Linked DNA regions of Metabacillus sp. KUDC1714. The protein of the gene in region 3 interacts with the protein of the main gene of each other region in a pairwise test. Links are inferred from orthologs where the notes say so. Each region holds a gene or a part of one and is shown on either strand. Other genes may lie near its edges. The genes, in order: pcrA, odhB and lpdA.

Region 1 (3,172 bases), 1.8 Mb from region 3 along the record:
GGCTTTGACCTATATTTTATCCCTACAGTATTAAATAGCAGAAGCACAAAATGGATGATTGATTTACATCATGAAGCAGTGAAGGAATATGGAGAAATTATGAATTGGGACGAGCTAATTGTTGAAGGGTATTGTATTTTAAATCCCGATTGCAAAGCTGCGGCACTAACAGATGCAAATACTAATCTCTCACTTGATGATGTAACAGCATACGCAAGAGTTGCTGAGAAAATGTACCAGCTCCCTATTTTTTATCTAGAATATAGCGGAATGCTTGGAGATCTAGCAGTAGTTGAACAAACTAAGAAGGTATTAACAAAAACAAAGTTATTCTATGGTGGAGGCATTACTTCAGCAGAAGAAGCTAATCGTTTTGCTCAATTTGCTGATGTTGTAGTAGTAGGAAATGTTATCTACACTGATTTAAAGGCAGCTCTAACAACAGTAGAAGCTGTAAAATAAATTTTTTTGAACTCAACCTCAATCTTTTGATAAAATAGAACATATGTTTGTTAAGGTGGTGAAGAAGTTGCAATTCTTATCAAATCAATTACTTTCAGGTTTGAATGACATGCAACAAGAGGCAGTAAAAACAACGGATGGTCCGTTATTAATCATGGCGGGTGCGGGTAGTGGTAAAACCCGTGTGTTAACCCATCGGATTGCATATTTAATGACTGAAAAACAAATTGCTCCATGGAATATTTTGGCGATTACATTTACAAATAAAGCAGCACGTGAAATGAAAGAGAGAATTCAACGGATTTTAGGACCTGGTGCTGATGAAATTTGGATTTCAACCTTTCACTCTATGTGCGTTCGAATTTTGCGTAGAGATAGTGACAGAATGGGAATTAATCGTAACTTTTCTATTCTTGATACGACAGATCAATTGTCGGTTATTAAAACGGTGCTTAAAGAAAAGAACCTTGATCCTAAAAAATATGAGCCAAGAAGCTTATTAGGTTCAATCAGCAGTGCGAAAAATGAACTGATAACACCAGAGGAATATGATAAATCAGCTAACAGTCACTATGAACAAATGGTTAGTGATGTATACAGGGAATACCAGAAGAAACTACGCAAAAATCAATCTCTTGATTTTGATGATTTGATTATGACAACCATTCAATTGTTTCAACGTGTACCTGAAGTGCTTGAATCTTATCAACGTAAATTTCAATATATTCATGTTGATGAGTACCAGGATACGAACAGAGCTCAATATATGTTAGTAAAGCTTTTGGCCTCACGGTTTAAAAACCTTTGTGTTGTAGGTGATTCAGATCAATCAATTTATCGCTGGCGTGGTGCAGATATTGCGAATATCCTTTCCTTTGAAAAGGATTATCCTCAAGCGAATGTAATTTTGCTAGAACAAAACTACCGTTCAACGAAGTTAATTTTAGAGGCTGCAAATGAGGTTATTAAAAGGAATTCAAATCGTAAGCCGAAGAAGCTTTGGACTGAAAATCAACAAGGGGCAAAGATTACGTACTATCGTGCAGATAGTGAAGCAGCAGAAGGGCAATTTGTTGCAGGGAGAATCAAACAGCTGGTAGATTCAGGACAAAGAAAGCTTTCAGAAATTGCAATTCTTTATAGAACAAATGCACAATCAAGGATTATTGAGGAAGTATTACTTAAATCAAATCTAAATTACACAATCGTCGGAGGCATTAAGTTCTATGATCGTAAAGAGATTAAGGACTTACTCGCTTACTTACGATTAATTGCAAACCCAGATGATGATATTAGCTTAGCTCGTATCATCAATGTACCAAAACGTGGTGTTGGTTCGACATCTGTTGATAAAATAGCTAATTATGCAATAGACAATGATTTATCTTTATTTCAAGCATTAGATGAAATTGAACAAATAGGTGTTAGTGCAAGAGTTATAAACGCTTTAGTTGAATTTCGTGAATTGATTCGAAACCTTGGTAATATGCAGGATTATTTATCTGTTACGGAGCTCGCCGAAGAGATCATTGAGAAATCTGGTTATCGAGAAATGCTTAAACTAGAAAAAACAATTGAAGCACAAAGTCGTTTAGAGAATATCGATGAGTTTTTATCGGTCACTCAAACCTTTGAAAAGCAAAACGAAGATAAAAGTCTTGTGGCCTTTTTAACAGATTTAGCACTTGTATCTGACATTGATAAACTTGAAGAAGATGAGCAGGAACAAAGTGATGCACTTGTGTTAATGACCCTTCACTCAGCAAAGGGATTAGAGTTTCCTGTTGTGTTCTTAATTGGACTTGAGGAAGGGGTTTTCCCTCATAGCCGTTCATTAATGGAAGAGGATGAGATGGAGGAAGAACGTCGTCTTGCTTACGTAGGGATTACTCGGGCTGAAAAAGACCTGTTCATTACAAATGCACAAATGCGTACGTTGTTTGGGCGGACAAGTATGAATCCTGAGTCACGATTTATTTCTGAAATTCCAAGTGAGTTGATTGAGAATCTAAATGAAGTAAAGAAATCTACTTCTCCTTCTACCCTTACCTCTGCTTTTAATTCAGGTCGTCGTCTTGAAAAGCGCCCACCAGTTGCAAAACCTATTGCCGCTTCAACTGGCGGGGACGGAATTTCTTGGGCTGTTGGAGATAAAGCTGAACATAAAAAGTGGGGAATTGGTACTGTCGTAAGTGTAAAAGGTACAGGGGAAGGAAAGGAATTAGATATTGCGTTCCCAAGTCCTGTTGGAATAAAGCGTCTGCTTGCAAAATTTGCACCAATTAATCGTGTTTAAAGAGAAGATAGTTCGGTAGAAAGGATTGGACATCTGAATGGATAAACAATCAGCAAATAAACTAGCTCGCGAGCTCCATGAGCTAATTAACACTTATAATTATGAATACAATGTTTTAGATAAACCAAGCGTGCCTGATTCTGAATATGACCGCCTTATGCAGGAACTATTAAAGCTTGAAGAAGCATTTCCTGAATTGAAAACCTCAGATTCCCCGACACAAAGAGTCGGGGGTACTGTGTTAGCTGCTTTTCAAAAGGTTGTTCACAAAACACCAATGCTAAGCTTAGGTAACGCTTTTAATGAGGCTGATTTACGTGATTTTGACCGTCGAGTAAAACAGTCTGTAGGTGACGATGTTCAATATGTTGTTGAATTGAAAATTGATGGTTTAGCGGTTTCTCTAAGATATGA
Region 2 (3,119 bases), 1.4 Mb from region 3 along the record:
TTGCTGTTCACAATAGTCCATTATCTGAGGGTTCTGTTCTGGGATTTGAATATGGATATAATGTGTTCGCACCAGAAACATTAGTTTTATGGGAAGCACAATTTGGTGATTTCGCAAATGCTGCCCAAGTATTTTTCGATCAGTTTATAGCAGCAGGTCGAGCGAAATGGGGTCAAAAGTCTGGTTTAGTCATGCTTTTACCTCATGGATTTGAAGGGCAAGGTCCTGAACATTCAAGTGCTCGTTTAGAGCGCTACTTACAATTGGCAGCAGAAGATAGCTGGACAGTTGCAAATTTAACAAGTGCAGCTCAATATTTCCATATTTTACGTCGTCAAGCAGATTTGTTGAAACGTGAGGAAGTTCGTCCATTAGTCATTATGACTCCAAAAAGCTTATTACGTAAACAACAATCAGTTTCTGATATAAATGAGTTAAGTGAAGGGGAGTTTAAGCCTGTAGTCGAACAACCAGGACTAGGACATACTCCAGAAAAAGTGAAAAGACTTGTATTATGTAGCGGAAAAGTTTCAATTGATCTAGCAGATAAGCTAAAAACTATTGAAGACAATACAGATTGGGTACACATCTTAAGAGTAGAAGAACTTTATCCATTCCCTAAAAAGATTATTTCATCGATTATTGAGAGCATGACATCTCTTGAAGAAATAATCTGGGTTCAAGAAGAACCACAAAATATGGGTGCTTGGTTGTTTATTGATCCTAGATTACGTGATATCGCACCTGAGGGAGTTCCAGTACGATATATTGGTAGAAGAAGAAGACAAAGTCCTGCTGAAGGAGATCCAAATATTCACAAAAAGGATCAAGAAAGAATTGTAACTGAAGCATTGACTCAAAAAGTATTAGACCAATCATTTGTAAATTCTAAATAAATAGGAATCACTTGCAAATTATTAGCTTTTCATTTTTATAGCAGCTTGGATGGATAGCTTAAAAGTGTTGCAAGTGCTCAAGGGGGAACCAACATGGCTGAGATTAAGGTACCAGAATTAGCAGAATCTATTACTGAAGGAACAATTGCACAATGGCTAAAGCAACCAGGTGATTCAGTTGAAAAAGGTGAATACCTTTTAGAGGTAGAAACTGATAAAGTTAATGTTGAATTAACAGCAGAATTTTCAGGTGTTTTAAAAGAGACACATAAAGAGTCCGGTGATACTGTACAGGTTGGAGAAACTATTGGTGTCATTGATGAAAAAGGACAAGCTTCAGCGTCAACACCAGAGCAAACAACAGCTGAAAAAGTAGAACCTAAAGCTGAAGAGCCAGTGAGAGGGCAAAATGATGGTGCAGAAGGAGATAATAAACAACGTACGATTGCTTCACCTGCTGCAAGAAAACTAGCACGTGAGCGTGGCATAGATTTACAACAGGTTCAAGTAACTGATCCACTAGGACGTGTTCGTAAACAAGATGTTGAAGCACATTCTGTTCAAGCTCCTGTGAAACAGGTTCAAGCAGAACAAGTAAAACCACCGGCAAAATCAACTGTGGCTGTACAGCAAGAGCAACCAGGTAAACCTATTGAACGTATCAAAATGTCAAGACGTAGACAGACGATAGCTAATCGTTTAGTAGAAGTCCAACAAACAGCTGCAATGTTGACAACGTTTAATGAAGTTGACATGACAAATGTAATGGAAGTTAGAAAACGTCGTAAAGACAAATTTTTCGAACAGCATGATGTCCGTTTAGGATTTATGTCTTTCTTTACAAAAGCAGTTGTGGCTGCATTAAAACAATACCCATTATTAAATGCTGAGATTCAAGGTAATGAGATTGTAATGAAAAAGTTTTATGATATCGGTATTGCTGTTTCAGCACCAGAAGGTTTAGTTGTACCAGTAGTTCGTGATGCTGATCGTTTAAATTTTGCTGGTATTGAAGGTGAGATATTAAACCTTGCTACAAAAGCTCGTGACAATAAATTAGGTCTGAGTGATTTACAAGGTGGAACATTTACCATTACAAATGGTGGGGTCTTTGGTTCATTATTATCCACACCAATTCTAAATGGACCACAGGTTGGTATTCTCGGTATGCATAAAATTCAGCTTAGACCAGTTGCGATTGACGCTGAAAAAATGGAAAATCGTCCGATGATGTATATTGCACTATCTTACGATCATCGTATTGTTGATGGTAAAGAAGCAGTAAGTTTCTTAGCTACTGTTAAAGCACTTCTTGAAGATCCAGAATCTTTATTATTAGAAGGATAACCAGGTTAAACAGAATGGTGAATTTCATCATTCTGTTTTTTTTGAAGTTTGATAGGAACGATTATTCATACCAACTAGATTAATGAATGTTTAACGTTTTAGGTGAAATTCATATTTTTATTATGAAAACAAATAAATGTTTGGAGCAATTTTTTTAAAATTTGCATTTTAAATTATCGTAGTAAAATGTTAAAATGATAACTTATATGATGTTTGTATAGTGTTGGTTATTAATTCAAAGTCATTTCTAATCAAACTAGCTAACAAGAGAAAACGTAGAGGTGATTTTGTGGGTAACAATGTTGAACAATGGTCTTCGAAGCTTGCATTTATATTAGCTGCTGCAGGTTCAGCGATTGGATTGGGAGCAATTTGGAAGTTCCCATATGTGGCAGGTACTAGTGGAGGCGGAGTGTTTTTTCTAATATTTATTCTATTTACTTTATTGGTCGGCTTACCATTATTAATAGGTGAGTTTATTATTGGAAGAAGTACTCAAAAGGATGCGATACAGTCATATAAACAAATCGCACCAAATTCATCATGGCATTTCATTGGCCGACTCGGGATTGTAACATGCTTTATTTTATTATCCTTCTATAGTGTAGTGGGCGGTTGGATTTTAATTTATATTTTTAAAGGATTAACAGGTGGATTAAGTGGTCTTACAGAACAAGAGTATGGTGAATTATTTGGTCAAAGCATTACAAACTCAGGTTTAACAATCTTTGCTCAATTTGCATTTTTACTGATCACGGTATTTGTTGTTTCTAAAGGTGTTTCAAATGGGATTGAAAAAGCAAGCCGTTTTATGATGCCTGCACTATTTATCATCTTTTTTATATTAATTATTCGTTCCGTCACATTAGATGGAGC
Region 3 (3,106 bases):
ACCTGCAGCTAAAGAAGAAAAACAAGCGAAACCAGCAGCTATTGCGATTCCTGAAGGTGAATTACCAGAAACTCGTGAAAAAATGAGTCCAATCCGTAAAGCAATTGCAAAAGCAATGGTTAACTCAAAACATACAGCACCACACGTTACATTAATGGATGAAATTGATGTAACAAACCTAGTTGCTCACAGAAAACAATTTAAAAATGTTGCAGCGGAGCAAGGTATTAAGTTAACATATTTACCGTACGTAGTGAAAGCTCTTACTTCTGCACTGAAAAAGTATCCTGTTCTGAATACTTCACTTGATGATAAAACAGAAGAAGTTGTTCAAAAGCATTATTACAATATCGGTATTGCTGCCGACACTGAAAAAGGTCTGCTTGTACCTGTTGTTAAAAATGCGGAGCGTAAGTCTGTTTTTGAAATTTCGGATGAAATTAATGGACTTGCTACTAAAGCGCGTGATGGTAAGCTTGCTCCAAATGAAATGAAAGGTGCATCTTGCACGATTTCAAACATTGGATCTGCTGGTGGTCAGTGGTTCACTCCAGTAATCAACCATCCTGAAGTTGCAATTTTAGGTATTGGACGTATTGCAGAAAAACCTGTAGTTCGTGATGGAGAGATTGTAGTAGCTCCGGTTCTAGCTTTATCATTAAGCTTTGACCACAGAATGATCGATGGTGCTACTGCACAAAATGCTCTTAACCACATCAAGCGTTTACTTAATGATCCACAATTAATTTTAATGGAGGCGTAATCGATGGTAGTTGGAGATTTCCCAATTGAAACAGATACTCTTGTCATCGGAGCAGGTCCAGGCGGATACGTTGCAGCGATCCGCGCTGCTCAATTAGGACAAAAGGTAACAGTAGTTGAAAAAGGTACATTAGGAGGCGTTTGCTTAAACGTAGGCTGTATTCCTTCTAAAGCATTAATTTCTGCAGGTCACCGTTATGAAACAGCTAAGCACTCTGAAGATATGGGTATCAAAGCTGAAAACGTGACAGTTGATTTCTCAAAAGTACAAGAGTTTAAACAAGGTGTTGTGAAAAAATTAACTGGCGGTGTAGCTGGATTACTTAAAGGTAATAAAGTTGACGTTGTTTATGGTGAAGCATATTTTGTTGATAACGAAACGGTAAAAGTAATGGATGAAACATCTTCACAAACATATAAGTTTAAAAATGCGATTATCGCAACTGGTTCACGTCCAGTTGAAATTCCAGTATTCAAATACTCTAACCGTGTAATTGATTCGACTGGTGCATTAAATCTTCAAGAAATTCCTAAAAAGCTTGTTGTAATCGGTGGAGGAGTAATCGGAATTGAGCTTGGTTCTGTTTATGCTAATTTCGGTACTGAAGTAACTTTCATTGAAGCAGCTGATGACATTTTAGTAGGATTTGAGAAGCAAATGACAGCATTGGTTAAACGTGGTCTTAAGAAAAAAGGTGTTGAAATTCACACTAAAGCTTCAGCAAAAAGTGTTGAAGAAAGTGAAACAGGCGTAAAAGTAACATTTGAAGTAAAAGGTGAAGAGCAAACAATTGAAGCTGATTACTTGTTAGTTTCTGTTGGACGTCGTCCAAACACAGATGAGCTTGGTTTAGAGCAAGTTGGTGTTGAAATGACCGATAGAGGTATCATCAAAATCGACAAGCAATGCCGCACAAATATATCAAACATTTATGCGATCGGTGATATTGTTGAAGGTCCTCAATTAGCACATAAAGCTTCTTATGAAGGGAAAATTGCTGCAGAGGCAATTGCTGGAGAAAAAGCTGAAATCGATTATTTAGGTATTCCAGCTGTTGTATTCTCTGAGCCAGAGCTTGCAACTGTTGGTTATACAGAAGCAGGAGCTAAAGAAGATGGCATTGAGATAATCGCTGCTAAGTTCCCATTTGCTGCAAATGGTCGTGCATTATCACTAAATGACACGGATGGCTTCTTAAAGCTTGTAACTCGTAAAGAGGATGGATTAGTTATTGGTGCACAAATTGCTGGACCAAGTGCTTCAGATATGGTTTCTGAATTAAGTTTAGCGATTGAAGCTGGAATGACAGCGGAGGACATTGCAATGACGATTCATGCTCACCCAACATTAGGTGAGATCACAATGGAAGCTGCAGAAGTAGCGATTGGTAGTCCAATTCATATTGTGAAGTAATGTTATTTTACTTATAAGAGGTGACTCTCAGCTGAGAGTCACCTCTTTTTTTGGAGAAAAATGAAACCCCTTTTCGTGGCAAGAAAAGGGGTGATTCTATATGGGGAAACGAAGGCATGGTCGAAATGTCAGGGTGAAAGTGCGTTAGCAATTGGTTCCATAATTTCTTCCTTTGTTAAAACAGCTCCTTCGATGTGAACAACAACTCCATCTTTATCAATAACTAAAAGCGATGGGTAAATGTCTACCTCTACCTCATACTGTTTACTATCGCTATGTTCAGAAAAAACTTTCATATTTTCAATTTCTTCAGGGAACTCCTTTTTTATATCAAGTAATGCATCATAGTAGACTGCTTCACGATCAATATTATCATCATCAGAAAAAAATAACAGCTGCTTATCTTTTGTTAATTCTTCATCGGTAGTACCTTGTGAAAAAAGAACATTTTCACATGAAGAAAGAATAATAACTGGAATGATGAAGGCAATGAGTATTGATTTTGTCATCTTTGCCCACCTCTTTTATTTAGTATCGAATAGGTCTAATTTCGTATGTATATAAAGGAACTTAATAGCTATTAAAGTATAATCTATGTTAAATTACACCTATTTTATCATAATTATTGAAGATTCTTCCTATTGTCATCTATTTGTTACATAATTGAAAAATAAATCCTTTATCCTACATTTACTAGCAAAGAAGCGAGGTACATTGCTGAACTCTTGTAGGTAATTGGCTACACTCAACATTTCTAATTGCTGAAAGACACTTAATAGATGGAAGATTTCTATTTTTATCGCATAAGATTTATATAGGTATAGCTGAGGGGGAGAAGGTGGTATGAAATTAACCGTTTATTGTTATCATCTTATTCTGTGGAGTGGTTATAGTGTTGTTGGATGGCTTTCAAAGAAGGATAGTATGATT

What was found.
Region 1: the proteins of lpdA (region 3) and pcrA interact in binary tests that used the Escherichia coli proteins (3 or more experiments, as listed by UniProt). The link is inferred for Metabacillus sp. KUDC1714 from one-to-one orthologs.
Region 2: the proteins of lpdA (region 3) and odhB interact in binary tests that used the Escherichia coli proteins (3 or more experiments, as listed by UniProt). The link is inferred for Metabacillus sp. KUDC1714 from one-to-one orthologs.

What each region holds. Positions count from the first base shown.
Region 1 is NZ_CP055263.1:2,318,226-2,321,397, forward strand. What follows is about bases 134-3,143. They hold pcrA (DNA helicase PcrA), read left to right. Parts: upstream 134-529; coding sequence 530-2,758; downstream 2,759-3,143. Other genes in these bases: HUW50_RS11045 (heptaprenylglyceryl phosphate synthase), read left to right, coding at 134-462; ligA (NAD-dependent DNA ligase LigA), read left to right, coding at 2,796-3,143. Also shown: more of HUW50_RS11045, read left to right, coding at 1-133; more of ligA, read left to right, coding at 3,144-3,172. UniProt on the Escherichia coli protein: A helicase with DNA-dependent ATPase activity. Unwinds DNA duplexes with 3'-5' polarity. Translocates on single-stranded DNA with 3'-5' polarity. Initiates unwinding more efficiently from a nicked substrate than double-stranded DNA.
Region 2 is NZ_CP055263.1:5,526,234-5,529,352, reverse strand. What follows is about bases 160-3,116. They hold odhB (2-oxoglutarate dehydrogenase complex dihydrolipoyllysine-residue succinyltransferase), read left to right. Parts: upstream 160-989; coding sequence 990-2,243; downstream 2,244-3,116. Other genes in these bases: HUW50_RS25470 (sodium-dependent transporter), read left to right, coding at 2,533-3,116; sucA (2-oxoglutarate dehydrogenase E1 component), read left to right, coding at 160-896. Outside these bases: more of sucA, read left to right, coding at 1-159; more of HUW50_RS25470, read left to right, coding at 3,117-3,119. UniProt on the Escherichia coli protein: E2 component of the 2-oxoglutarate dehydrogenase (OGDH) complex which catalyzes the second step in the conversion of 2-oxoglutarate to succinyl-CoA and CO(2).
Region 3 is NZ_CP055263.1:4,126,529-4,129,634, forward strand. The notes cover bases 28-2,971. They hold lpdA (dihydrolipoyl dehydrogenase), read left to right. Parts: upstream 28-766; coding sequence 767-2,176; downstream 2,177-2,971. Other genes in these bases: HUW50_RS18935 (dihydrolipoamide acetyltransferase family protein), read left to right, coding at 28-763; HUW50_RS18945 (hypothetical protein), read right to left, coding at 2,305-2,685. Outside these bases: more of HUW50_RS18935, read left to right, coding at 1-27; HUW50_RS18950 (hypothetical protein), read left to right, coding at 3,020-3,106. UniProt on the Escherichia coli protein: Lipoamide dehydrogenase is a component of the glycine cleavage system as well as of the alpha-ketoacid dehydrogenase complexes.